2 regions of the Pseudoalteromonas shioyasakiensis genome follow, and region 2 is predicted to be linked to the other one. Evidence: predicted binding sites of a transcription regulator. Region 2 holds the regulator's gene; the other holds the start of a gene.
What was found. The regulator FliA, encoded in region 2, starts transcription of late flagellar genes. The targets are predictions, from matches to a motif close to CTAAAGNTNNNNNNNNNNNNGCCGATA.

Region 1: the regulator FliA is predicted to act here: its motif matches at 12,144-12,170, upstream of pomA (flagellar motor protein PomA).

Annotation. Positions count from the first base shown of each region.
Region 1 is NZ_CP077770.1:2,936,056-2,951,819, forward strand. Features, by position in the region: rRNA gene rrf (5S ribosomal RNA) at 1-102, opposite strand, end outside; rRNA gene KQP93_RS13690 (23S ribosomal RNA) at 227-3,110, opposite strand; rRNA gene KQP93_RS13695 (16S ribosomal RNA) at 3,391-4,931, opposite strand; gene KQP93_RS13700 (tetratricopeptide repeat protein) at 5,548-6,405, opposite strand; gene KQP93_RS13705 (M20 metallopeptidase family protein) at 6,489-7,802, shown strand; gene KQP93_RS13710 (DNA topoisomerase III) at 7,804-9,714, opposite strand; gene KQP93_RS13715 (hypothetical protein) at 9,780-10,256, opposite strand; gene KQP93_RS13720 (flagellar motor protein MotB) at 10,386-11,309, opposite strand; gene pomA (flagellar motor protein PomA) at 11,313-12,080, opposite strand; gene xseB (exodeoxyribonuclease VII small subunit) at 12,353-12,595, shown strand; gene ispA ((2E,6E)-farnesyl diphosphate synthase) at 12,600-13,487, shown strand; gene dxs (1-deoxy-D-xylulose-5-phosphate synthase) at 13,577-15,439, shown strand; gene KQP93_RS13745 (ligand-binding sensor domain-containing diguanylate cyclase) at 15,500-15,764, opposite strand, start outside.
Region 2 is NZ_CP077770.1:2,711,746-2,725,822, forward strand. Features, by position in the region: gene KQP93_RS12600 (ParA family protein) at 1-244, opposite strand, end outside; gene KQP93_RS12605 (flagellar motor protein MotB) at 256-1,215, opposite strand; gene KQP93_RS12610 (flagellar motor protein) at 1,222-1,986, opposite strand; gene KQP93_RS12615 (protein-glutamate methylesterase/protein-glutamine glutaminase) at 1,979-3,142, opposite strand; gene KQP93_RS12620 (chemotaxis protein CheA) at 3,205-5,508, opposite strand; gene KQP93_RS12625 (protein phosphatase CheZ) at 5,524-6,291, opposite strand; gene cheY (chemotaxis response regulator CheY) at 6,309-6,692, opposite strand; gene KQP93_RS12635 (RNA polymerase sigma factor FliA) at 6,733-7,443, opposite strand; gene KQP93_RS12640 (MinD/ParA family ATP-binding protein) at 7,470-8,330, opposite strand; gene flhF (flagellar biosynthesis protein FlhF) at 8,323-9,804, opposite strand; gene flhA (flagellar biosynthesis protein FlhA) at 9,825-11,936, opposite strand; gene flhB (flagellar biosynthesis protein FlhB) at 12,008-13,138, opposite strand; gene fliR (flagellar biosynthetic protein FliR) at 13,148-13,927, opposite strand; gene fliQ (flagellar biosynthesis protein FliQ) at 13,928-14,077, opposite strand, start outside.

The DNA.
Region 1 (15,764 bases), 230 kb from region 2:
CTACTTTCACATGGCAAATGCCACACTATCATCGGCGCTGTTTCGTTTCACTACTGAGTTCGGCATGGGGTCAGGTGGGTCCAAAACGCTATTGTCACCAAGCAAATTTGGTTCGTTAATCGCCTTGGCAATTAACTAAAATTCGGAATGCTGATATCAAGTAAATGTCTACTTTAGTGTCTTAACTTCTGTCTGTTACGCTGTCACAAAACGCGTTTGGCGTTGTATGGTTAAGCCTCACGGGTAATTAGTACAGGTTAGCTTAATGGCTCGCACCACTTCCACATCCTGCCTATCAACGTTGTAGTCTTCAACGGCCCTTCAGAGACTTTAAAAGTCTAGTGAGAACTCATCTCGAGGCCTGCTTCGCGCTTAGATGCTTTCAGCGCTTATCAGTTCCGAACGTAGCTACCGGGCAATGCCATTGGCATGACAACCCGAACACCAGCGGTTCGTTCACTCCGGTCCTCTCGTACTAGGAGCAACCCCTCTCAATTCTCAAACGCCCACGGCAGATAGGGACCGAACTGTCTCACGACGTTCTAAACCCAGCTCGCGTACCACTTTAAATGGCGAACAGCCATACCCTTGGGACCGACTTCAGCCCCAGGATGTGATGAGCCGACATCGAGGTGCCAAACACCGCCGTCGATATGAACTCTTGGGCGGTATCAGCCTGTTATCCCCGGAGTACCTTTTATCCGTTGAGCGATGGCCCTTCCATTCAGAACCACCGGATCACTATGACCTACTTTCGTACCTGCTCGACGTGTCTGTCTCGCAGTTAAGCTGGCTTCTACCATTACACTAACCGTACGATGTCCGACCGTACTTAGCCAACCTTCGTGCTCCTCCGTTACTCTTTGGGAGGAGACCGCCCCAGTCAAACTACCCACCAGGCACTGTCCGTAACCCCGATTAGGGGCCAACGTTAGAACATCAAAACTACAAGGGTGGTATTTCAAGGACGGCTCCACAAAAACTAGCGTTTCTGCTTCAAAGCCTCCCACCTATCCTACACATGTAGGTTCAATGTTCAGTGCCAAGCTGTAGTAAAGGTTCACGGGGTCTTTCCGTCTAGCCGCGGGTACACAGCATCTTCACTGCGATTTCAATTTCACTGAGTCTCGGGTGGAGACAGCGTGGCCATGGTTACACCATTCGTGCAGGTCGGAACTTACCCGACAAGGAATTTCGCTACCTTAGGACCGTTATAGTTACGGCCGCCGTTTACCGGGGCTTCGATCAAGAGCTTCGTCCGAAAACTAACCCCATCAATTAACCTTCCGGCACCGGGCAGGTGTCACACCGTATACGTCATCTTGCGATTTTGCACAGTGCTGTGTTTTTAATAAACAGTCCCAGCCACCTGGTCACTGCGGCTCCCGTCCGCTTAGAGAGCAAGTCTCATCACAGATAGGAGCGTACCTTCTCCCGAAGTTACGGTACGATTTTGCCTAGTTCCTTCACCCGAGTTCTCTCAAGCGCCTTAGTATTCTCTACCTGACCACCTGTGTCGGTTTGGGGTACGATTCGGTATAATCTGAAGCTTAGAGGCTTTTCCTGGAAGTATGGCATCAACAACTTCACACCCTTGGGTGCTCGTCTCGTGTCTCAGTCTTAAGAGTCCGGATTTTCCTAAACTCTCAACCTACTCACTTTCACATGGACAACCAGCGCCATGCTTGTTTAGCCTGCTCCGTCCCCCCATCGCAATTATACCAAGTACGGGAATATTAACCCGTTTCCCATCGACTACGCCTTTCGGCCTCGCCTTAGGGGTCGACTTACCCTACCCTGATTAACATGGGATAGGAACCCTTGGTCTTCCGGCGTGCGGGTTTTTCACCCGCATTATCGTTACTCATGTCAGCATTCGCACTTCTGATACCTCCAGCATACCTCCCGGTACACCTTCAACGGCTTACAGAACGCTCCCCTACCACTCAAAATAAATTTTGAATCCGCAGCTTCGGTGCATAGTTTAGCCCCGTTACATCTTCCGCGCAGACCGACTCGACCAGTGAGCTATTACGCTTTCTTTAAAGGATGGCTGCTTCTAAGCCAACCTCCTGGCTGTCTGGGCCTTTCCACATCGTTTCCCACTTAACTATGACTTTGGGACCTTAGCTGGCGGTCTGGGTTGTTTCCCTCTTCACGACGGACGTTAGCACCCGCCGTGTGTCTCCCGGATAGTACTTTACGGTATTCGGAGTTTGCAAAGGGTTGGTAAGTCGGGATGACCCCCTAGCCTTAACAGTGCTCTACCCCCGTAAGTATTCGTCCGAGGCTCTACCTAAATAGATTTCGGGGAGAACCAGCTATCTCCCGGTTTGATTAGCCTTTCACTCCTAGCCACAGGTCATCCCCTAACTTTTCAACGTTAGTGGGTTCGGTCCTCCAGTTGATGTTACTCAACCTTCAACCTGCCCATGGCTAGATCACCGGGTTTCGGGTCTATACCTTGCAACTATACGCCCAGTTAAGACTCGGTTTCCCTACGGCTACCCTAATCGGTTAACCTCGCTACAAAATATAAGTCGCTGACCCATTATACAAAAGGTACGCAGTCACCCTCGAAGGGCTCCTACTGCTTGTACGTACACGGTTTCAGGTTCTATTTCACTCCCCTCACAGGGGTTCTTTTCGCCTTTCCCTCACGGTACTGGTTCACTATCGGTCAGTTGGGAGTATTTAGCCTTAGATGATGGTCCACCTATATTCAGTCAAAGTTTCACGTGCTCCGACCTACTCGATTTCACTTAAGATGCATTTTCGTGTACGGGACTATCACCCTGTATCGTCAAACTTTCCAGAATGTTTCACTAACACATAATAAGCTTAAGGGCTGGTCCGGTTTCGCTCGCCGCTACTTCCGGAATCTCGGTTGATTTCTGTTCCTACGGGTACTTAGATGTTTCAGTTCTCCGCGTTCGCCTCTTACACCTATGTATTCAGTGTAAGATACCTGCAAGCAGGTGGGTTTCCCCATTCGGAAATCCTAGTCTCAAGCGCTTTTTACTAGCTTGACTAGGCTTATCGCAAGTTAATACGTCCTTCATCGCCTCCAACTGCCAAGGCATCCACCGTGTACGCTTAGTCACTTAACCATACAACCCAAACGGGTCTTTGTTAGTGACAGCTGTTAACTTCGCCAGAAGTTAATTCATCAAATAATGATGAGAATACTAAAGTAGATACCAATTAATCTTTCGATTAATGGCATATTTTTACTTTTGAAAACTCTTTATAAATAACAATGTTATCTATAAGAATTTTAATATCAGCTTTCCAAATTTTTAAAGAGCATATTAATTAGTTAAACCAAGCGGTTTAGCTAACTAACAATCATCTGTGTGGACACTACGAACAAATAAGTTCTAAATCGTATAAGGAGGTGATCCAGCCCCAGGTTCCCCTAGGGCTACCTTGTTACGACTTCACCCCAGTCATGAATCACTCCGTGGTGAACGTCCTCCCGAAGGTTAGACTATCCACTTCTGGAGCAACCCACTCCCATGGTGTGACGGGCGGTGTGTACAAGGCCCGGGAACGTATTCACCGCATCATTCTGATATGCGATTACTAGCGATTCCGACTTCATGGAGTCGAGTTGCAGACTCCAATCCGGACTACGACGCACTTTAAGTGATTCGCTTACCCTCGCAGGTTCGCAGCACTCTGTATGCGCCATTGTAGCACGTGTGTAGCCCTACACGTAAGGGCCATGATGACTTGACGTCGTCCCCACCTTCCTCCGGTTTATCACCGGCAGTCTCCTTAGAGTTCCCGACCGAATCGCTGGCAACTAAGGATAGGGGTTGCGCTCGTTGCGGGACTTAACCCAACATCTCACAACACGAGCTGACGACAGCCATGCAGCACCTGTATCAGAGTTCCCGAAGGCACCAAACCATCTCTGGTAAGTTCTCTGTATGTCAAGTGTAGGTAAGGTTCTTCGCGTTGCATCGAATTAAACCACATGCTCCACCGCTTGTGCGGGCCCCCGTCAATTCATTTGAGTTTTAACCTTGCGGCCGTACTCCCCAGGCGGTCTACTTAATGCGTTAGCTTTGAAAAACAACTCCGAAGAGCCGAGCTTCTAGTAGACATCGTTTACGGCGTGGACTACCAGGGTATCTAATCCTGTTTGCTCCCCACGCTTTCGTACATGAGCGTCAGTGTTGACCCAGGTGGCTGCCTTCGCCATCGGTATTCCTTCAGATCTCTACGCATTTCACCGCTACACCTGAAATTCTACCACCCTCTATCACACTCTAGTTTGCCAGTTCGAAATGCAGTTCCCAGGTTGAGCCCGGGGCTTTCACATCTCGCTTAACAAACCGCCTGCGTACGCTTTACGCCCAGTAATTCCGATTAACGCTCGCACCCTCCGTATTACCGCGGCTGCTGGCACGGAGTTAGCCGGTGCTTCTTCTGTAAGTAACGTCACAGCTAAGTGCTATTAACACTTAACCTTTCCTCCTTACTGAAAGTGCTTTACAACCCGAAGGCCTTCTTCACACACGCGGCATGGCTGCATCAGGCTTGCGCCCATTGTGCAATATTCCCCACTGCTGCCTCCCGTAGGAGTCTGGGCCGTGTCTCAGTCCCAGTGTGGCTGATCATCCTCTCAAACCAGCTAGGGATCGTCGCCTTGGTGAGCCATTACCTCACCAACTAGCTAATCCCACTTGGGCTAATCTTATGGCGTGAGGCCCGAAGGTCCCCCACTTTGGTCCGTAGACATCATGCGGTATTAGCAGTCGTTTCCAACTGTTGTCCCCCACCATAAGGCATATTCCCAAGCATTACTCACCCGTCCGCCGCTCGACGCCAGAGGTGCAAGCACCTCTTCGTTTCCGCTCGACTTGCATGTGTTAGGCCTGCCGCCAGCGTTCAATCTGAGCCATGATCAAACTCTTCAATTAAAAGTTTTTTCTGTCCCGAAGGACATGCTCAATGAATTCTGAATTTTGATTCTTTCGAATCGAATTGACTGTGCTGAAACAAGTAAACTTGTTTCCGTTGGTCACTCAGTTCAATTGAGACTCTAAATTTGTTTGCGTCATCTAGCGAACTAGAATCTGCTGTTAGAACTCAATCTGTACGAGTGCCCACACAGATGATTGCTTTATATTGTTAAAGAACGTTGCGACGTTGTCGCTAGGGATGCGTATAATACATCCTTAATTTTTCGAGTCAACACTTAATTTTAAACTTTCTTTTTAGACCGTTTTAAACCGAAGTTTTACTTAACTCTCTGTCACTTTGTTCAGCGTCTTTCGTTGCTGCCCGCCGTGTCAGTGGATGCGCATTATAGGGATGCGAGGAATTAACGCAAGCACTTTTTGTAGAAAACTACTAAAAACTTACCTTTCGCGCAAAAAACAAGCTAAAGGCAGTAAAAAACACAGTTTACTGTACAAAATACAGTCAACTTTTCTCGAGAGGATCTTAAGTATTATCGAAATTAGGTAATACGCAAGTTTTTAAATAAAAAAAGCGCCACTATTTTTAATGGCGCTTTTATCAATCAACTCTGAATTAGTACAAGATACTATATAACTTACGGCGATACTTAGATGCCAAGGCATCGCCATCAGGTAAAGAAGCGATAATCTCTAGATAGGTTGGTTTTGCATCTGCGTAGTTAAGATCTTTTTTAAGTACATTAAATAACATCTCTAAAGCTTCCTCTTTACGACCCGCACTATTAAGAGCATTACTTAGTTCTACTTTGATCTCTAAATCATTTGGGTATTTTTCAACTTTATCTTGCAGTGCTTTTATTTCTGGTGAATCTGTTGCAGCTAATGCTTGTTCACATTTTGCTTGAATGTTTGTGAAATACGCATCACGTTCATTTTCTGCAACCGAATCTAATAATGCTTGTGCATCTTCTAATTTATGAATTTGAATACAGATATCAGCTAAAACTAACTTTACACGTGTGTGGTTTGGATCAAGCTCATAAGCCTGCTTTGCATAGTTAAAAGCATTATTTAAATCTTGATTAATTAACGCTTGCTTAGCTTGCTCTAGTAATAACTCGTGTTGAGCTGGTAAATGTTTAGCTAGCGCATCGCGAATTTGCTGCTCTGTTTGAGCACCCGGTAACATATCGACAGGTGCTGAATCTTTTAACATCACAAGCGTAGGTAATGCTTGTAAACCAATTTGCTGTGCAAGTTGCCCTGCAAGAGCTTGCTCAACATCACAATCTAATGTTGCTACTAATAAGTGCTCACCATATTCATGTGCGATTTTTTCTAAAATTGCAGCTTGCTGATGACACTCTGGGTTTTGCGCAGAGTAAAAAGTAAGTAGCACTAGCTTTTCAGCGGACGTTTCACCCAGTGCTTGCTGCAAATTTTGCTGGGTAAGTTTTATCATATTATTCATTTGATCGATTGCACTATATAAGTATTTAGGTTTTTATATAGTGGCAAACATAACAATTACAAGCCCCACGGGTCGAGGTCATTATGAAATTATCTGCTATTTCTGCAGCTTTATTACTTCTTAGTCCATTCGCACAAGCAACAACGCTCGATTTAAACCTTCAAAAGAGTATGCCTGAAATTGAAAAGCTCTATTTAGACTTGCATCAATCTCCTGAGTTGTCTTACCACGAAAAACAAACTGGTCATAAGCTAGCAAAGCAATTAAAAAAGTTGGGCTTTACTGTTACTGATAATGTGGGTGGTTACGGCGTTGTTGGTATTTATAAAAACGGTGATGGCCCAACAGTAATGATCCGCACTGATACTGATGGATTACCAATTGTTGAGCAAACTGGAAAACCTTACGCCTCTAAAGTGACTGTGGCAAATGATGCTGGTGCAACCGTTGGCGTAATGCATGGTTGTGGTCATGATATTCACATGAGTTCATTTATTGGCACAGCACAACAGTTAATGACCCACAAAGATCAGTGGCAAGGTACGCTAATGATGGTCGCACAACCTGCAGAGGAAGTAGGCGGTGGTGCAAAAGCAATGCTTAAAGAAGGGCTTTTTACTAAGTACCCTACTCCAGACCATGTTATTGGTTTACATGTAAGTGCCAGCGTTCCTGCTGGTAAAGTTAGCATGAAAACTGAATATACGATGGCAAGTGTTGACTCTGTTGATATTACAGTAAAGGGTAAAGGCGGTCACGGTGCTTACCCGCACACAACAATAGACCCAGTAGTGATTGCTTCACGTATTGTATTGGCACTGCAAACTATTACTAGTCGTGAATTGTCACCACTTGAACCGTCAGTGATCACCGTTGGCTCAATTCATGGTGGTTCTAAACACAATGTCATTTCTGATGAAGTAAAACTACAACTGACACTGCGTAGTTATAACCCTGAAGTTCGCTTACAACAAATCGCGGCGATTAAACGAATTTCTAAAGGCATCGCATTAAGTGCTGGCCTTGATGAAAGCTTAGCTCCTGAAGTATTTGTGCATGAAGATGAGTCAATTCCTTCAACTTACAATAACCCTGCACAAACCAATGTAGTGCGTTCAGCAATTTCTAATGCTATTGGTGAAGACAATGTACTTGAAACTGAAGCTGTAATGGCTGGTGAAGACTTTGGTCTATACGGTCGTACAGAACAAAATGTACCCATTACTTTGTTTTGGTTAGGCGGTGTTGAACCGAGTCAATATGATGCAGCAATGCAATCTGGCGCAACATTACCTTCTTTACACTCAAGTAAGTTTGCACCTGATTACAAGAAGGCGCTCCCGACTGGGATTACTGCGATGAGTAATGCCGCGGTTGCCCTGTTCAACAAAAAATAGTTTAGGCTGACTTAGCTCTAGGCTTAGCTTTTCTTTTAAAACGTCGCTTTTGCGGCGTTTTTGGTAACTGGGCAAAGACTTGGCTGTCGCACTGCTTCGCTTGCTCAACTAAAGCATGTAACTCTGCCAACAATGGTGTTAAAAATTGCTGATAACTCATATGCTGTTCAGCTATATTCCCTAACGACGCTTCCCACTTAGCTGTTAAGTCAGGACTAGCAAGCTGCTCTGGTAATGTGCTTATGAGTGCTTTACCTGTTGCTGTAGCAAGAATATTTTTACCCTGCCGCTCTAAAAAGCGGCGCTTGAATAAAAGCTCAAGAATACCTGCCCGTGTAGCCTCTGTGCCTAGGCCGTCGGTTTCTTTAAGGATCTTTTTAATTTCAGGGTCTTTCACATAGCGGCTGATGCCAGTCATAGCACTTAATAAGGTAGCGTCAGTAAAATGCGCTGGCGGTGTCGTCATTTTGTCTACCACTTCACCTTGATTACAATGCAGCGGCAGGCCTTTTTCAAGAGCAGGTAAGGTTTGCTCATCATTTAACTCTGTTTTGCCCATCAGTGTTTTAAAGCCTAGGCTAACATCTTGCTTAGCAGCAGCTTTAAAAAAACCACCCGCAATTTCGACCGTTACTTTGGTTTCATTAAAAACATAGTCTGGATAAAACTGAATTAAGTAATGACGACAGATCAACCGATAGATTTTTTGTTCATCACTACTTAATGATGCTGAGCGAAGTTGTTTTTCGGTAGGAACAATAGCGTGGTGAGCTGCAACCTTGCTGTCATTAAAACACTTACTCCGCTTGCTGGTATCAGCTTGCTTGCAAGCTTCACTTGCTTGACCTTCATTATTTGCGATGGCGGCAATAATACTCGCGGCATCTTTATGATGATCTTTTGGTAAATAGCGGTTATCTGAACGAGGATACGTAATTAACTTATGGCGCTCATATAAACTTTGACAGGTATCGAGCACCTTTTGTGCTGGCATTGAAAACGCCTTTGCCGCATCAATTTGTAAAGCCGACAAATTATAAGGCAGTGGCGCTTGTTGCTTTTTTTGCTTTTGTTCAAGCTCAACTACTTTCGCTGGTTGATTAGTTATGCGTGACACAACATTTTCAGCAAGCCCTCTATGTAATACCCGCCCTTCTTCATCTTGATACGGTTCACATGCTTTACTTGGCTGCCATTTAGCAGCAAAAGTTTGCTGCTGATCTGTTTCAAGATGAGCTAATACTTCATAAAAAGGTTTTGCTACAAAGTTCGCTATTTCATTATCACGATTTACAACTAAACCTAAAATAGGTGTTTGGACACGACCTACTGATAACACATTACCAAATCCAGCTTTTTGCCCAGCAAGCGTATAAGCCCGAGTTAAATTCATGCCAAATAACCAATCAGCACGTGAGCGAGCTAAGGCAGATACGCTCAATGGAATAAATTCGCGATTCGACTTTAAATTATTCAGCGCTTTTTTAACTGCACTTAAGTTTAAGTCGCTGATCAAGAGTCGTTGAATTTGCTGTTTTTTAGCTTGGCTAAGTTTAACCTGTTCGATCACTTCATCAACCAATAGCTGGCCTTCCCTATCTGGGTCGCCGGCATGAACTATTGTACTAGCCTGCTTAATGAGCTTTTTTAATACTGTGAGTTGTTTACGTGTTTTTGATTTAGGTTTTAATTGCCACAGTTCAGGCACGATAGGTAAATGCTCAAACCGCCACTTTTTAAAACTTGCATCGTAGTCATCAGGTTCTGCTTGCTCAAGCAAATGACCAATACACCAAGAGACACAATCTCCATTACCTAGCTCTATATATCCATCATGCTTTTTTTGTGGTTTTGGCAATGCATCTGCAATGGCTCGCGCCAAGGATGGTTTTTCGGCAATGTAAAGTTTCATAACGCAACACTAAATACTGTTTTTATAAACAGTAGTCTAGCACAGGATTTTTAATGAAGAAATGCTTAAGCTTGCTGGCTTCGTCGAGTAAAGAGGTAGATAAGTGGTAGGTAACAGACGACCACAGTACCAATATTGATTAGCGGTAGAAGGGTCTTATACATATAAGTGCTATATGACAAATCCCAAAGGTGACGGTCAACTAAACGGAACAATTGCAAAATGGGCGCCATTATCACAACCAACTGCCCCAAAACACTTTGCCATAAGTAGACTTTATCTTTAATACCCAAGTAAGCAATGACAGCCATCCAAGCAATATCATTAAAAGCCCAGACGACATAGCGCCAGATATAGATGTCATCAAATTCTTTTAAAGCAGAATAGATAAGAGTCCCATAAAGGAAAAAAGCAGCAGTAATGACAGAAAAATAAAAAGCAGGCCAATCTTTACGAAGATAAAAAATAATAATAGCTGGGCTCAAAATGAACACCCAGCTATTGCTTAAGATAACTCTAATTTCAACAAACCAATCAGGCAAAATGTAGCGCCTTAATCAGTTTTATCATCATCACCGCCATCACCATTACCTGGCATATAGCTATATTTATCAACTTTTTTCATTTTTATACTCCATTACATGTGTTAATGAAGTTTCACTTTAATTGATTTATTGCCTTACATCAATAGGGTCAGATTCGTGTGCCTTGCCTTGCATGATAGAGATTTCAACACGGCGATTTCGCTTACGATCTTCATCGGTCACATTCGGTACAAGAGGCCTTGTCTCTGCGTGACCTACAACCATCATACGAGACTTATCAAAACCGGGCGCTTTTTCCATTTCACTGGCAACTGCCACCGCACGCTTTGATGATAAATCCCAATTATTAGTATAAAGCTCATTCGATACTTGGAAGTCATCAGTGTGCCCTGACACAGTTATTTCACCCGGCACATCTTTTAACAGCGTAGCAATATCACGAATAATAGGTTTAAATTTTGGTTGCAAAAAAGCACTGCCAGATGGGAACGAACCATTCTCACGAATGCGAATAATAATTTGCTGGCCTAATGACTCGAGCTCAATTGCACCATCCATAATTTGCTGTTCTAGTTGCTGAGCAATTTTCTTCACAAGTTCATTTGTTTGTTCTTGATCAGCTGCTGAAATTGACTGCTCTAACGCTTGTTGCTGAGCCGTACTTTGCGATTCACCACCACGTTTATTACCGCGCTGTTCTTGTCGACCACCGGCGGAGCTTTCGTCGCCAGCTTGAAACTCAAGCATTTGTTGCGTCATTTCTACGGTTTGTTGTTGAATCGTTTCAATAGGAGTGGGTTCTGGTTTACCCGGAGTGAACTCCATGGCAATGACCGAGGTCCCTTTTGGAATATCTTTTACTTCAATTTTATTTTGTACACCGAAAGCAAACTTCATAGAGCCGGCAATTTGCTTAAACTTCAGTACGTCCATTTCTGAGAAAGCAAGCAAGAGTACAAAGAAGCACATTAATAATGACATTAAATCTGCGAAGGTTCCCATCCAGGCGGGTAAACCCGGTGGTGGGCATTTGCACTCTTCATCTGACATACCCTACTCCTCGGTATCAACTTTACGTTTTGATTCGGCTAAGTAGTTTTTCAAGATACCTTCAATTACTTTCGGGTTTTGACCATCTTGAATACCTAGTACCGCATCGAGAATTAAACGTTGATTAAGCGCTTCCTCGTCTTTACGAAGCTCTAGTTTTACCTGAATTGGAATAGCAACAACGTTAGCTAAAAACGCACCATAGAGAGTAGTTAAAAGTGCAACCGCCATTGCTGGGCCGATTGCCTTTGGGTCATCCATGTTTGATAACATAGCAACAAGACCGATTAGCGTACCGATCATGCCCATCGCTGGAGCGATATCGGCAAGTGATTTGAATAACCCTGCCCCTAGTTCATGACGGTTAGCTGTAAGAGAAATGTCTTTTTGTAGTGTGGCACGAACAACATCAGCATCATGACCATCCACTAGCATATCAACCCCTTTACGCATAAAACCGTTGGGGATTTCGGCTTCTTCTAATGCTAGGAAACCACCTTTACGTGCTGAATCAGCTAATTCTACTGCTTTTTCAATTAATTCTTCTGGAGATTCGATTTTGAACATAAAGGCTTTCGCAGCGACTTTACCTATGCCCAAAAATTGCCCCATAGTGAAATTCGATAATACGATAAAAATCGAACCACCAAATACAATGACCACCGAAGGCGTGTTGTAAAACATTGCAACTTGGCCGTCACTACTTAACACCATCGACATAGCAATTAAGCCTATGGCACCAAGAATACCTATTATGGTTGCTAAATCCACATACCCCTCCAGAGGAACAATTACACGACACCCTCAGGTATCAAATTTTTATTATTAACTGCTTATCGGCAAGCAGTTGAAATACTTAAATCATTAAATGAATTAATTTTATTTTAATGTAAGATTTTTAAGCTACAAGTTTAAGCTGTATCTAAAACCGTAAAAATAGCATATTGAAAATGGATTATGCGTAAAAAAACACATCATTCTTTGACCTAGTTTAGCATTCCCCCTAAAATTGGCCTCACTTTCTAACAGCTATCGAGGCCACAATGGCAACAAAGAAACCAGAAAACTTAAGCTTTGAAGAAGCGCTGGATGAATTATCTCACATTGTTGCACAAATGGAGCAAGGTGAATTGTCTCTAGAACAATCACTAAAACAATTTGAACGCGGCATTGCGCTAGCAAATGCTTCATCTGGTAAGTTACAACAAGCCGAACAAAAGGTTGCCATTTTAATGGGTAACGATAGCCAAGCGCCTCTTAGCAATTTTGATTCAAACTTGGACTAATTAAGTGCAATTAAAAGAACAATTACAACGCGCTCGTGAAGACGTAGAAGCACATTTAAATCGCTATTTCGAACAACCTCTTAATACCGAAAAAACCATCAAAGAAGCCACCCATTACGGTGTTTTAAATGGTGGTAAGCGCTTACGCCCTTACCTTGTATATGCAACGGGTCGAATGATGGGCGCAGACAAAGCCGATCTTGATATTCTTGCCGCCGCTATTGAGTGCATTCACAGCTATTCTTTAGTTCATGATGACTTACCAGCAATGGACGATGATGACTTAAGACGTGGCCGCCCTACCTGTCATATTGTTTATGGCGAAGCGCAAGCCATACTTGCGGGCGATGCATTACAAACGCTGGCATTTGATTTAATTGCCAACCATCAATTTGCCGTTCCTGCGAGCCAGCAAGTAAAAATGATTGCCTCGTTAAGCAAAGCCTCAGGTATTGAAGGTATGGTAGGTGGACAAGCACTGGATATTGAAGCGACCGATAAAGAAATTTCAGTTGCGCAGTTAGAGCGCATTCATCAGCTAAAAACGGGCGCCTTGCTTAATTGTGCTATTACACTCGGTGCATTGAGTGCAAAAAGCTGTGATGAACATACTCTCGCGCAATTAAACCTATTTGGCCAAGCAATAGGACTGGCTTTTCAGGTACAAGACGATATCCTTGATGTAGAAGCTGATACTGAAACATTAGGTAAGCCACAAGGTTCAGATATTGCGGCTAATAAAGCAACATACCCTGCTTTACTAGGTATGGCTGGCGCAAAGCAAAAAGCACAAGATTTACTAGCTCAAGCTCATCAAGCTCTTGGGGCAATTGATTACGATACCAGCGAACTGGCAAGCCTTGCTAGCTATATCGTTGAACGTAATTATTAGTGCCTAAAAAAGAAAGACAAAATAACTAAAAAATCAGAGCAGCAATGGGCTATAATGCACTCTGGTTAGCGAAGGATGTATAAAAAATCATGACACTTGATAGTAGCAAGTATCCATTATTAAGTTTGGTTGACGAACCAGCACAGCTGCGTGATTTAGCGCAAGACAAGTTACCTGCGTTTAGTAAAGAGTTACGCGAATACCTACTTAACTCAGTTTCGCAAAGTAGTGGTCATCTAGCATCAGGTTTAGGCACTGTTGAGCTAACCGTTGCGCTGCATTATGTTTATAACACTCCTGAAGATCGTTTAGTATGGGATGTGGGTCATCAAGCATACCCGCACAAAATCTTAACGGGTCGTCGTGACCAAATGCATACTATTCGTCAAAAAGACGGTTTGCACCCTTTTCCATTCCGTGATGAAAGCCCTTACGATACTTTCAGTGTTGGCCATTCGAGCACTTCTATTTCGGCAGCCCTAGGTATGGCCATTGCAGCAGAAAAAGAAGGTAAAGATCGTAAAACTGTTGCTGTTATTGGCGATGGTGCGATCACAGCAGGTATGGCATTTGAAGCGATGAATCACATGGGTGATGTTAACCCTAACGTGTTAATTATCTTAAACGATAATGAAATGTCGATTTCAGAAAACGTAGGTGCACTAAACAATCACTTTGCCCGCATTTTATCTGGCAGCTTCTACACCAATATTCGTGAAGGCAGTAAAAAGCTTCTTTCTGGTTTACCGCCAGTGAAAGAGCTTGCCAGCCGAATGGAAGAACACTTAAAAGGTATGGTCATTCCGGGCACTTTCTTTGAAGAGTTAGGCCTTAATTACATCGGCCCAATTGATGGTCATGATGTTAATATGATGGTTGATACCTTACGTAATATGCGTAACCTTAAAGGCCCGCAATTACTACATATTAAAACGCAAAAAGGTAAAGGTTATAAGCCTGCCGAAGCAGATCCAATTGGTTACCACGGCGTACCAAAATTTGATCCTAGCATGTCAAAATTACCAAAATCTAAACCTGACGCTGCCACATTCTCAAATGTGTTTGGTGACTGGTTATGCGATATGGCAGCTCAAGACGACAAGCTAATGGCAATAACCCCTGCGATGCGTGAGGGTTCTGGCATGGTACGCTTTTCTAAAGAGTACCCAGCGCAATACTTTGATGTAGCAATTGCTGAGCAACATGCTGTAACGCTTGCAGCTGGCCTTGCTTGTGAAGGGTTGAAGCCTGTTGTTGCTATTTATTCAAGCTTTTTACAACGTGCGTTCGACCAACTTATCCACGATGTAGCATTACAAAACTTACCAGTTTTATTTGCTATTGACCGTGCTGGTATTGTTGGCGCTGATGGTGAAACTCACCAAGGCGCCTATGACTTAAGCTTTATGCGCTGTATTCCTAACATGGTTATCATGGCACCTAGCGACACTAACGAGTGCCGCCAAATGCTTTACACTGGCTATCAATGCAATCAACCTGTCGCTGTTCGTTACCCGCGTGGTAGTGCCGGCAATTGTGAGGTTGAATCAACAATGAGCGCGATTGAAATTGGTAAAGCGCGTAGTATCAAACAAGGTAATAAAGTGGCAATTTTGTCGTTTGGTACGCTGTTAGAGAACGCTAAAGTAGCTGCTGATGAGCTTAACGCAACAGTCATTGATATGCGCTTTATTAAGCCTCTTGATACTGATGCTATTAGTGAGTTACTTGGCAGCCATGATGTCATTGTTACCCTAGAAGACAACGCCATTGCTGGCGGTGCAGGTTCTGCTGTAAATGAATACTTAGCTGCAATCAAAGCCGATGTGACTATCTTAAACTTAGGTATTCCAGATGAATTCATTAAGCATGGCACACAAGACGAAATGCACGCCGAAATGGGCTTAGATGCTAATGGTATCTTAACTAGCATCAAAGAGTTCATGGCTTAAGCCAAACAGCATTCACTAAAAAGGAGCCTTAAGGCTCCTTTTTTAATACCAATAGAAACGCTAGCGCATCCAAATTTTAATATCGGCTAAACCATTAGCTTGTAGTGCACTGAGCTGCTGATCAACATTGTGGCTTTGCTCGAACTCAAAGGCATCTAATTGCTCGTCAAAGGTAATGTTAGCAACGCCATCGCCACCGCGCTTTTTAACTTGATGCAGGGCGATATCAGCAAGGTTAACTGAGGTTTCCCAGCCAATAACTTGGCCACCTAATAAAGGTAATGGATAGAAAGACCAGCCAACCGACGCGGTAATCGTGGTCGAT
Region 2 (14,077 bases):
TTGATGGACATAGAGCCTGTAAAATTTCTTCACTGGCCATGTTATTGCCGCGCGCAAAGATATCATACACGCTAACTTCTAAGTCTTCTGAATCTATACCAAAATAATAAGTCAATGATGCGTGCGGATCGGTGTCAATAAGTAACACGCGTTTTCCTTGTAAAGCGAGAATACCAGCAAGGCTAACGGCTGTGGTGGTTTTCCCTACCCCACCTTTTTGATTCGCTACGGTCCAAACTTTCACATCACACCTTATTATTGTTCATTGCGCGTGGTAATCCTAATGCCACCATGTGGTAATTGAATCACTTTAATGCTGTTGTCATCGCTTGGCAACTCAATTTCTGTCGTCTGTTGCGGTTGGTTTTGTGACTCTTGTTCAGTATTTTCTGGCTCTTTTGGCGGTAAACCATATTTAGACAATGCAACAACCACTTTGCGGTTTTCTGCGCGGCCTTGCTCAGTGTCATTACTTGCGAAGGGCGAATACTGACCGTAACCTTCAATAGCCATACGCGCAGGGTTAATGCCTAAACTCTCAAGCTCAACCAGTACGGATGTAGCCCGCGCTACAGATAGCTCCCAATTTGAGCGAAACATCTCATTACGAATACCTTCGTTATCGGTATAACCACGCACGCGAATGTAGTTATCAACCGGCGCGATAATATCTTTCACTAAACCAACAACTTGCTTGGCACGCTGCTGTGCAACAGCACTGCCCGATGAAAATAACATACCTGAACTTAATTCGATGATAAGCCAATCTTGGTGAAGCTCTAAACTCGCTTCGCCATCACGAATTTCATCAATAAGCGCAGACTGTAATTTAGTAAGTAAGCTGTCGAGAGGCTTGCCGAGATGTTTTTTCTCAATATTGCTGGTTTCGCTTTGTCCATCGAGTAATTCAGGACCCTGCTCATCTTTACGAATGCTCTCACCGTATAGAATGTCGTTCTCAGGACTAACTCTGTCAGTTAATATGCCTGTGCCGTTAACCCCAGTGCCAACCTGTTGTTGCTGACGAGCTGATTTTTCGAACACCTGCTCCAGTGAGTCTGAGAGAATCTGAAAGTCTTCATTTTTACTAATTGCGATAGCATACATGACCACAAAAAAAGCAAACATGATGGTCATGTAATCGGCATAAGAGACAAGCCAGCGTTCAGTATGTTGGTTTTTTGACGTGTTATGACGCAGACGACGGCGCATCATAATAAATTACTCGTCAACTAAGCTTGGGCGCTCTACACGGTACGCCTCAAGTTTTAGTTCGATATTTAGTGGGCTTTCACCTTGCGAAATAGCAATAATGCCTTCAGCAAGTAGTTCATGATACAGCATTTTTTGCTCAACTTGTTGCTTAAGTTTATTCGCCATCGGCAAGAATAATAAGTTAGCTAAACCAACACCGTAAATAGTAGCGATAAACGCAGTAGCCACACCGGCACCCAGTTTTTCAGGATCGGTGATAAATTGCATAGCCTGAATCAAACCGAGTACCGCACCTAGAATACCAATTGTAGGGCTATAACCGCCCATGGCTTCGTAAACTCGGCTTACCTCAAGTAAGCGCTCGCGCTCAAGCATTAAATCAATTTCAAGGGTATCTCTAAGCTTTTGCTCATCAACCCCATCAACAAGTAGACTCAAGCCTTTTGCCGCATACGGGTCTGAATGCGACAGCGCATCAGACTCAAGGGCTAAGTATCCTTCTTGGCGTGCTTTGTGTGACCAACGCTTTACTTGTTCAATGGCTGCATCAATATCGTGATACGGCGGAAAGAACACCCAATGACTGATCTTCAGTGTTTTAGTAAAAACACTTGCAGGGGTTTGAAGCATCACAGCCCCAAGCGTACCACCGAGTACGATGATAAGCGCAGGACCATTAAACAGTGCAGAAACAACCCCGCCCTCTAATGCATAACCAAAGGCGATGGCACTTATCGCGACAATTAAGCCAAGAAAAGATAGCTTATCCACAGCCAGTCTCACGCGTTAGGCGAGCTGCAACATCAGTGAGTGCTAAGCTCTCGCTCGCTAGCCCCGCATTTGCAACAGCTTGTGGCATACCATACACCACACTGGTTTTTTCATCTTGCGCCCAAATAGTAGCACCGACTTGCTTAAGCATACGCGCACCATCACGGCCATCTGCGCCCATGCCCGTTAAAACTACAGCTAGCACATCACCACCAAAGGTTTTTGCAGCACTAGCAAAGGTGACATCAACGCTCGGTTTGTAAGTAATACGCGGACTGTCGTCTTCAAACACACGCAGTGTGCGAGAGCCGCCTCGTCCTTCTATTAGCATTTGTTGACCACCTGGCGCTAAATAAGCGGTACCAGGCACTAAACGGTCACCATTTTGCGCTTCTTTCACATTGATTCTGCATAAGCCATTAAGGCGTGCAGCAAAAGCAGGTGTAAACGCAGCTGGCATATGCTGAATAAGCAAAATAGGATGCGGAAAGTTAGCTGGCAGCTGAGTTAAAATTGTTTGTAGCGCTACAGGCCCACCGGTTGATGTGCCAATAGCAACTAACTGATATTGCTTGCCCGAAGCGCGAATGTTACTCGTACTCGAAGACGATGCGGCAGGCGAACTAGCAGGAGCTGGACGGCTAAAGCTGCGATCAGGTTGAACAATACCGCTACTCGTATTTGCAGTGCTACTGCTCCTTGGTGCAGGAGCCGGAGTTGGTCGCGAAATAGATGCTGGGCGCGAAAAACGAGAAAGGCGACGGCGACCAATTTCTTTTACTTTATTTTGTAAAAGCGCGATTGCATCTTCATTGTTGCGCGCAATGTCTTCGAACTTTTTCGGTAAAAAATCTAGCGCCCCAGCATCAAGTGCATCTAGGGTTGCAGTTGCACCATCACGGGTGAGTGATGAGAACATTAAAATAGGAGTTGGTATTGCTGCCATTATTTCTTTCACGGCACTAATGCCATCAAGAACCGGCATTTCAACATCCATAGTAATTACATCAGGTTTTAATTCACGGGCTTTATCTACCGCTTCACGACCGTTTACGGCAAAACCAATCACTTGAATATTGCTGTCTTGCTCTAAAATTTCGCTGACACGGCGACGAAAAAAGCTTGAATCATCAACAACTAATACTTTGACTGCCATTGGCACTCTCTTGTTTTATATCATTCAAAGTGCAGCTAAATGCTACACTTTATTATTTATTATTAGCCAACGTAGTGTTTAAGCATGCTAGGCACATCGAGGATCAGTGCAATCCCACCATCAGAAGTAATTGTCGCACCTGCCATACCTGGTGTGCCTTGTAATAAGGCATCTAAAGGTTTAATAACAACTTCCTCTTGACCTATTAACGAGTCAACTACAAAGCCCACTTGCTTAGTACCTATTTGTACAATAACCACGTGACCTTCTGCTTTACGCTCTTGGCGGTTAGCACCTTTTACTAACCAATGTTGTAAATAGAAAAGCGGGATCGCTTTTTCACGTACAATAATTGTCAGTTGGCCATCAACTACGTTAGTTTTAGTTAAATCAAGGTGGAAAATTTCGCTAACACCAGCAAGTGGTAATGCGAAGGTTTGCTCACCCACAACAACCATTAAGGTCGGTAAGATAGCAAGTGTTAATGGCACCTTGATTTCAAGTGCAGTACCTACACCCAGCTCAGACTGAATATTAACCGAGCCATTTAACTGAGTGATTTTAGTTTTAACAACATCCATGCCGACACCACGGCCTGAGATGTCAGAGATTTCTTCTTTGGTTGAGAAACCTGGTGCAAAGATTAAGTTGTACGCTTCGGTATCCGACAAGCGACTTGCTTGGTCGTGATCAATCACACCTTTGCTAATTGCGATTTTTTTCAGTTTCTCAGCATCCATACCTGCACCATCATCACGAATGGTTAGTAGGATGTGATCACCTTCTTGTGATGCCGAAAGCGTTACGGTACCTGTACGTGGTTTACCTGCGGCTTCACGCACGTCTGGCATTTCAATACCATGGTCAACAGAGTTACGCACTAAGTGCACCAATGGATCAGCAAGTGCTTCAACAAGGTTTTTATCTAAATCGGTTTCTTCACCAACTAGCTGCAGGTTAATATCTTTTTTCAAGCTACGGGCTAAGTCACGAACAACCCGTGGGAAACGGCCAAATACTTTCTTAATTGGCTGCATCCGGGTTTTCATCACCGCGCCTTGCAAGTCTGCGGTTACCACATCTAGGTTAGAGATGGCTTTACCCATTGACTCGCTATTGCTGTTATTAGCAAGGCTCACTAAGCGGTTTCGGACCAATACCAGCTCACCCACCATATTCATGATTTCATCGAGACGTTTAGTATCAACACGTACCGTTGTTTCTGCCTGTGGTGGTGGCGCTTTTTTCGGTGCAGCAGAAGCAGCAGGCGATTTTTCTGGTGCTTTTGCAGGTGCTGGAGCCGGTTTAGGCGCTGCGGCAGCAGGTTTAGGCGCAGGTGCCGGTTTTGATACTGCAGGCTGTGCTGGTTTTGCAGGTTCTGCTTTTGGTGGTTCAGGCGCTTTTTCTGGCGCAGTCGTTTCTAAAGACTGAGGAGCAGTACCTTTACCATGTAATTCATCAAGCAGTGCTTCAAACTCGTCATCGCTAATTTCATCGTCTGAGTCATTGCTTGAAGGTTCTGCTGCAGACGCCTGAGGAGCAGCCTGTGCAGGCTTTGTAGCTTCAGACTGAGCAGGAGTATCTTGTTTTACTTCACCAAAGTTACCAACGCCATGCAGTTCGTCTAATAAGCTGTCAAATTCATCATCGGTAATATCGTCACTGTCATTGCTTACAGTATCTGCAGCAGGTGCTGCTGGGCCTTGGCCTTTACCATGAAGTTCATCTAGTAGGCTTTCAAATTCGTCTTCGGTGATTTCGTCAATATTTTGTGACTCAGCGTTGCTATCTGCAAGACCGCCGCCATCAAATAACATATCAAACGCAAATGGGTCATCTTCATCGATGTTGTCTGTTGTTGTTTCTGCTGTGACTTCAGGCGTATCAACAACTGGCTCTTCAACTGCGGGTTCTTCAGGTGCAACTGCAACAACGTCTGCTACAGATAAATCTTCACCTGCAAGCTCTTCTGCAGTCGGTGGCTGACTTAATTTATGAAGGACTTCTAATAGGGCTGGGTCTGCAGGCTCTGGCTGTTCGCGATTTTGAATCGTAGCGAACATTTCGTTGATAGTGTCGAGAGCCTGTAAAATTACGTCCATTAGTTCTGGTGTTACACTGCGCAGACCTTGGCGTAATAAATCGAAAACATTCTCTGCACCATGACACGCATCTACAAGTTCAGTCATACTTAAGAAGCCTGCACCACCTTTAACAGTATGGAAGCCTCTAAAAATGGCGTTTAATAGATCTTTGTCTTCTGGGTTGTTTTCAAGCTCGACTAATTGCTCTGACAAAAGCTCTAAGATTTCTCCTGCTTCAACAAGGAAATCCTGTAATATATCTTCATCGACTTCAAAGCTCATGCAGCTACTCTCCTCTTAGAAGCCCAGGCTTGATAATAGATCATCGACTTCATCTTGTCCTGAGACAACATCATCGCGAGACTCTTTATCAATAATTGGCCCTTCAGGACCTGCTAGTGTGTCACTTGTTGCAGGTGCTTTTTCTATGGCCTGTTTTTCTTGTTGTTGATGACCATCTTCTTGACTGCCAAACACAGTTAAGAGATTAATTAAACTGTCTTCTACCTCTCGCACCAACTCAATAACACGGCGAATAACTTGTCCGGTTAAATCCTGATAATCCTGCGCCATCAGCACATTAGTCATCAAACCTTGGAGCTCATCGGTTTTGGTATGCGAGTTATTCATGAACTTATCTAAGCTATGACATAACGATTTAAATTCACCGAGTTCAATTTCTCGGTTCATTAAACGATCCCACGTAGGTTTGATTGCGGCAATTTCATCAGCAAGTTGTTGCGCTATTGGTAAACTTGCTTCAACCGCATCCATGGTTTTATTGGCGGCGCTTTCTGTCATTTCCATAACATAATTTAAGCGCTGCTTAGCGTCTGGGATCGCTTCGGTAGTTAAATCAGTGAGACGAGTATCTAGGTCAAAGTTTTTTAATGCTTCATGAAGCTGACGCGTCAATTTGCCGACTTCAGCAAACAACTCTGATTGTTCTTTTGATGCAGCGTCAAGAATGAGCTTATCCGCTTTTTCTTGTTCACCATTTTCAAGATACTCAACAAGTTGACGAGCTTGCTCTAAACTTATTTGAGGCGCAGCAAGTGCTGACATAAGCCTCTCCCCTTAGATTAACCTAGACGTTCAAACACTTTTTCCAATTTGGTTTTAAGTGTCGCAGCAGTGAATGGTTTAACGATATAGCCATTTACACCTGCTTGAGCAGCAGCAACAATTTGTTCTTTTTTCGCTTCAGCTGTCACCATTAAAACAGGAATATGCTTAAGGCTATCATCAGCACGAATTGCACGTAACAAATCAATACCTTGCATACCAGGCATGTTCCAATCTGTTACAACAAAATCAAATTCTTGATTTTGTAGCATTGGCAATGCTGTTGAACCGTCGTCAGCTTCCTGCACATTGGTAAAACCTAAATCCCTTAATAGATTTTTAATGATACGTCTCATTGTAGAAAAATCATCAACAACAAGAATTTTCATGTTTTTATCCAAAACATCCTCCGGTGAGGTTTGAACCTTTATTTACTTACTACTAATTAATCCAGTCATTGATTTTTGCTTTGAGCTTAATCATCGCCTGACCATGTATTTGACTCACACGCGACTCGCTAACATCGAGTATGTGTCCTATTTCTTTTAAGTTCATTTCGTCGTTGTAGTACAAAGACAAAACGAGAGCATCTCTTTCTGGTAACGATTGGATAGCCGTTAATAGAGACTGGTTAAACCGCTCATTTTTAACGTTATTAAACGGTTTGTCTAGTCCTAAATCCTGACCTACTGGTGTGATAACGTCTTCATCTACACCTAAATCTTCAATACCTAATACTTTACTCGAATTTACATCATGTAGAATATGATGGTACTCATCTAGCGTAATATCAAGTTTTTCAGCGACTTCAGTATCTTTGGGCTCACGATTTAAAGAGCTTTCTAATTCGGAAATGGTTTCAGCCACAAGGCGGGCATTTCGGTGAACAGAGCGTGGCGCCCAGTCACCTCTACGAATTTCGTCTAACATCGCACCACGAATACGAATTCCAGCGAAGGTTTCGAAACTAGCACCTTTGCTAGCATCAAAGTTTTTTGACGCTTCAATTAGGCCTATCATGCCTGATTGAATTAAATCATCGAGTTGCACACTGGCAGGTAAACGAGCAATTAGATGGCATGCCACTTTTTTGACTAAAGAGGCATGTTTTTCGACAATCGCATTTAAATTCTGTGCTGATTGATATCCCATCGCTTTATTCACCGATGTTGTCATAGTTAGCCGTTTACTAGTTTTTCAATAAAAAATTCTAAATGGCCAGACGGTTGATTAGGGATCGGCCACTTAACTGCTTTTGTTGCTAATGTTTTAAACGCCACCGCTGCCGGAGAGTTCGGGAATAATTCAACAATCACCTTTTGACGTCGCGTAGATTTACGCATGTTCTCGTCATAAGGAATGGTTGCTACCAACTCCATTGAAACATCTAAAAAACGATCCGTTACTTTTGAAAGTTTAGCAAATAATTCTTGCCCTTCACGCAAACTGCGCACCATATTGGCAACAATTTTAAATTTATATACGCCATGCTCACGGCTAAGCACTTTAATAAGTGCGTAAGCATCAGTAATTGAGGTAGGTTCATCGCATACAACCACAACAACGTCTTGGGCTGCACGAGAAAAGCTTAATACCATGTCAGAAATACCTGCGGCGGTATCAACAATTAATATATCAAACTCGGTGTTTAACTCGCTAAAAGCGCGAATAAGGCCTGCATGCTCAGATGGCGTTAATTCAACCATACTTTGTGAACCAGACGTCGCTGGTACAATTTTGATGCCCGCAGGGCCTTCAACAAGAATTTCGTCAAGCTCACACTCGCCTGACAAAACATGAGATAAATTACGTTCAACACGAAGGCCAAGCATTACGTCACAGTTTGCCAAACCTAAATCGGCATCTAATACTAATACACGATTTCCTTGCTGACCTAATGCGATTGCGGTATTGAGTGAAACGTTGGTTTTACCCACTCCACCTTTACCGCCAGTAACAGCGATAACTTTAACGCCACTATTATTATTTTGATTCATTTTGCGCAGGCCGCTTGCTTGATCTAATACTGTGTTAATCATACATCCCTACTGTGTTCGACGCTACTGCTTGACGTCTTGAATGTTGTGCTTTTGCTCGTTTTAAATACAATTGTTCAGCTTTTTTCACTAGTTTTTCAGCATTCGCTACGCGAATATCCTCAGGAACGCGCTGACCGTTAGTAAGATACCCTATTGGCAGGCGATTTTGAATCGCTATGCTAATAATCTCACCTAAACTTAAAGATTCATCCAATTTAGTGAAGATACAGCCACTTAGGTGAACCTTTTTAAAGTGTCTTACGGTTTCTTGCAACACATTTATCTGTGCTGTAGCACTTAATACTAAATAACTACGAATATCAACACGCTGATTACGCATTAGGGTATTTAACTGCTCAGTTAAACGTAAATCACGTTGGCTCATACCCGCTGTGTCTATTAATACTAGACGCTTATTACGTAAATGGTATAACACTTCAGCTAATTCATTCGCATCTTTTACCTGCTTAACACCACAGCCAATAATACGACCATAAGTAGCCAATTGTTCGTAGGCACCAATTCTGTAGGTATCAGTGGTGATCAACGCCACTTTATCAGCACCATATTTTTGTGCACCCAGTGCAGCTAATTTTGCAACTGTGGTTGTTTTACCAACGCCTGTTGGACCCACTAATGCGAATACACCACCTTGACGCAGGATTTCGTTATTCGTTGTATGCATTTGGTTTTCAACCATTTGCAGAAGTGCTTGCCACGCTTGTTGACGTGATACGTCGTCAGGAATGAAACACGCCATTTGCTCAGCAACATCACGTTCAATGCCCATACCTGCTAAGCGGTCAATCATACATGCACGAGTCGGATCGCGGCGTGCCATATCTTGTTGCATTAGGCCAGATACTTGGTGTTCAAGTAATTGACGAATCGCATTCATTTCTTCGCGCATGGTCGTCATTTCTGATTGATTAGCAGGTGCTGAGTTTTGGTGCTCGGCTAGTGAATCTAAATCATCAAAACCAGAATCTAAGTCGTCATCAAAACCTAAGCTATGTGCTTGAGTTTGTACACGAGGTGCTGCTTGCTGTTGATAACGAGGAGCTTGCTTATATTCAGGCTGTTGCTGCTCAAAGCTTGGCTCTTTTGGTTGATAGTGTTCACTCGTATCAATACCAGATTGACTAAACATTGACGCAAGCTCTGGCGAACGAGGGCGTGGGGCTTGACGCTCAAGTAACGCTTGTAGGCTATCAGCAACTTTCGCTTGCGGCTCAGGTTTAGCACGCATTGGCTCAGGTTTAACAAAGTTATGCTCTGGAGCAGGTGCTGATTGTGCCACGGCTGGTTTAGCTTCGGCTTTCGGGGCTGCTTTGTCGTAATCAACAGCTGCAACGATTTCAACGCCGTTAGCAAGCTTTTTGTTCGACATAATAACCGCATCAACACCTAGTTCATCTTTCACTTCTTTCAGTGCTGTGCGCATATCTTTAGCAAAAAAACGTTTAATTTTCATGGTTCAACCCCTTTACTATCCTATTGTTGGCCTACTGAGCTGACAATCTTAATCTGTCTTTCGTCTGGTACCTCTTGGTAAGACATCACCCTTAAACCTGGGATGGTGTACTTAACGAAGCGAGATAACACAGTTCTTAACATTCCTGACGTTAACAGTATCGAAGGTTCACCGGCCATTTCTTGGTTTTGATGCGCTTCATTCAATGATTGTTGAAGTCGCTCTGCAAGGCTTGGCTCTATTCCGGCACCTTCGTCACCCGCATTCTGAAGTGACTGATGCAACATCTGTTCCAACTCAGGCGCCAAGGTTATGACAGGGATCTCAGAAGACATACCAACAGCGTCTTGAACGATTAGTCTGCGCAGTGAAATTCGCACTGCAGCCGTTAGTAAATCTGGGTCTTGGCTACGTGGGCCATACTCAACAAGGGTTTGAACAATCGAGCGCATATCGCGAATTGCCACCCCTTCATTGAGTAAGTTTTGTAGCACTTTTACGATAGTAGTGAGTGGTAATACGTCAGGAACCAGTCCTTCAACAAGACGTGGATGACTCTTCGCTAACATATCTAGTAAGTTTTGAACTTCTTCATGACCAAGTAGTAAAGCAGCACTGTTAGTAAGTAACTGGCTGATATGAGTTGCAACCACAGTTGCAGAATCAACGACGGTATAGCCAAGTGATTGAGCTTCATCTTTTTGGTCAGGTTTGATCCACACCGCATCTAATCCAAATGCAGGGTCTGTAGTGGCAACCCCTTTGATTGGACCAAATACTTGGCCCGGATTAATCGCTAACTCATCACCATGCTTAAGCTCACCCTCACCGCTCGAAACACCCATCATAGTAATTCTGTAAGCGTTAGGGTCGAGCTCTAAATTATCGCGAATATGCACAGGAGGTACCAAGAAACCAAGTTCCTGAGAAAGCTTCTTACGCACACCTTTAATACGATTTAACAGTTCACCACCTTGAGATTGGTCAACAAGTGGAATTAAGCGATAACCCACTTCTAAACCAATAACATCAACTTGCTGAACATCATCCCAACCCAGTTCTTTTTGTTCTTGTTTGTTGGCAACACCTGTACCTGGTGCACCACCATTTGCTTCTTGCTCTGCTTTTTCGGCTTCTGCTTTGGCTTTTTGTTGTTGTGTGAAATAAGCAAGGTAACCGAGTAATGCACCTAAGCTTAAAAATGCAATATGCGGCATACCTGGTACAAGACCCATGATGATCAAAATACCCGATGCAATATAAAGTGATTTTTCGTTACCTAGCTGTGTCTTAACTTGATCGCCCATATTGTGCGATTCATTTTGACGGGTAACAACGATTGCGGTACCGATTGACAGTAATAGTGAAGGTAGCTGTGCAACTAGACCATCACCAATGGTTAGCAAGGTGTACACTTCCATCGCACGGCTGAACGATAAATCATGTTGGATCATACCAACAAATAAACCACCAACGATATTAATCACGAGAATAACGATACCCGCTATCGCATCGCCTTTTACGAACTTACTTGCACCATCCATTGAACCATAGAAATCGGCTTCACGAGTAACTTCTTCACGACGTTCACGGGCTTGTTCTGCACTGATGAAACCGGCGTTTAAGTCAGCATCAATCGCCATTTGTTTACCTGGCATTGCATCAAGAGTAAAGCGAGCTGATACTTCAGAAATACGGCCAGCACCTTTGGTGATAACCACAAAGTTAATAATGATTAAAATTAGGAAGACCACTAAACCAACTGCATAGTTACCGCCGATAACCACCGAGCCAAAGGCCTCGATAACTTTACCGGCTGCATCTCCACCGTTATGACCTTCTAGCAATACCACACGGGTACTGGCGACATTCAGTGCTAAGCGCATGATGGTTGCAATTAGTAGAACCGCAGGGAACATACCAAATTCAAGTGGTTTCATGGTGTAAACAGTAACTAGTAACACCACCAGTGCTAACGCGATATTAAACGAAAATAGAATATCTAAAAGAAATGGCGGCAGGGGTAAAATCACCATGCCCAGCGCAGCAAGTACCATTAACGGCGTGCCGATACCCTTCGCATACTCTTTTTTATCTCTGTTAAGTTGTTGTAATACCGCTTTAAATTCCATAATTCAACAATTTCAAAAAATTGACACTACACGGAATTTGCAATAACTATTCCAAGTTATAAATTTACTGTTTAGTATTTGTAGGCATCGGGTATTGGGAGCTTTTTATTAAGTGGTACAGGGCGTTTACCGCGCCCTTTTTGGAAGCGTTTTAACTGGAAAACATAAGCCAGCACTTGCGCAACGGCAGTGAATAGCTGATCGGGTATTTGATGGCCAACATCGGTGGTGTGATACAGCGCACGTGTAAGCATGGGTGATTCAACAATTGGCACGTCATTACCCTTGCCTACTTTACGAATTTGCATAGCAAGCTCGTCCACGCCTTTGGCAAGAACAATAGGCGCTCCAGCTTTAGCTGTATCGTATTTTAGTGCTACAGAATAGTGGGTCGGGTTGGTTACGATCACATCGGCATCAGGCACGTCTTGCATCATCCGCCTTTGCGACATTTCACGTTGAGTTCTACGAATACGCGCTTTTATTTGCGGATCACCCTCAGAGTTTTTAAATTCGTCTTTTACCTCTTGTAAGGTCATTTTTAACTCTTTGTGATGTTTATGGCTTTGATAAGGAGCGTCAATAGCAGCAATAATAATTAATGTACAAGTAAGCCCTAGAAACATCCAAGATAGAATTTCGAGTGCATGAATAAAATTGCTAGGTGCGCTCTCTTGGCTTAAATGAAGTATTTCATCAAAGAAGGTATTAATTAAAAACACCGCAAAGCCAGCAACCACTGCAAACTTTAAAATCGATTTTAAAAGCTCTACCCCCGCTTGAGGACCCAGCATACGCTTGATACCTTTAGCCGGCGACATCTTACTTGCTTTTGGTGCTGCTGCTTGCCAACTAAAGTTAAACCCTCCGAGCAGCGTATTACCTACAAAAGCGGCAATAACGATAATAAAAACAAACATCGCCATAGGAAATAACAACGCATCTGCAACTATTCCCCACACTGAAAACATTTTAGTGGTGTCGTAAGTTTCATTTCGATTAAGGCTCAATAAGCGCCCCATCACATTATAAAGACCTTTGCCAATTTCAGGGCCATACAACAACAAAGAAATCGCTGAAAAAATAAGTACAAACATGGTACCTAACTCTTTCGAGCGAGCTACCTGGCCTTTTTTCTTGGCATCTTCTATTTTCTTCCCGGTGGGTTCTTCGGTTTTTTCTTGACCTGAATCTTCAGCCATGGCGTGCTCCTAAGGTGTACAACCGACAAGGCTGCACATTAACTCAACCATTTTTAACCACTGAAACTCAAATTGAGTCATGAAGTTACCTAACGTCGCCCATATGATTACAAGACCAGCCACTAAGGTAAACGGAAAACCTATCGAAAAGATATTTAACTGTGGTGCAGCACGGGTCATTACACCGAACGACATGTTAATCACCAGCATAGCTGTCAATGGTGCCAAAGCAAGCACCAAGGCTGTGGTGAACATCCAACCGCCCCAAGTGACGATATCCCAGTAATGGTCAACCGCCCACCAATTGCCATCAATTGGTAGCACTTCAAAGCTATGAATGACCATTTGAATCATCATTAAATGACCATTAAAAACGAAAAATAGTAAGGTAGCCAAGATTAAATAAAACTGACCAACTGCAGGAACATTCATACCATTCGATGGGTCAACAACGGATGCAAAACCAAGACCTGTTTGCATCGCGAGTATTTGCCCAGCAAGAACAAAGGTATTGAGTAATAGAACTGAAGCAAAGCCTATAGCCACACCAATAAGCATTTGCTGAATGACCACGAGAATCATTTCAAACGAAAATAAGTTGTTGAATGTTGCTTGTGGCAGCATAGGTACAGCAACAAAGGTTACAACTACAGCTAAACCAAGTTTAATTCGTGTTGGTACATTCTTCGCACCCAAGCCTGCCATAATCATAATCATGGAGCTAATACGCACCAATGGCAGTAAAAAATCACTAAGCCATTGAATTACCACAGTAAATGGAAACTCCATTTAACCTGCAATCTCCGGTATCGACATCACTAAGCGAGTAAAATAGTCCATAAGCTCTTGTGTGAACCAATGACCGCCTAATATCAATGCACTTATGGTAATTAGCAAACGAGGTAAAAAGCTTAAGGTTTGCTCATTGATAGATGTTGC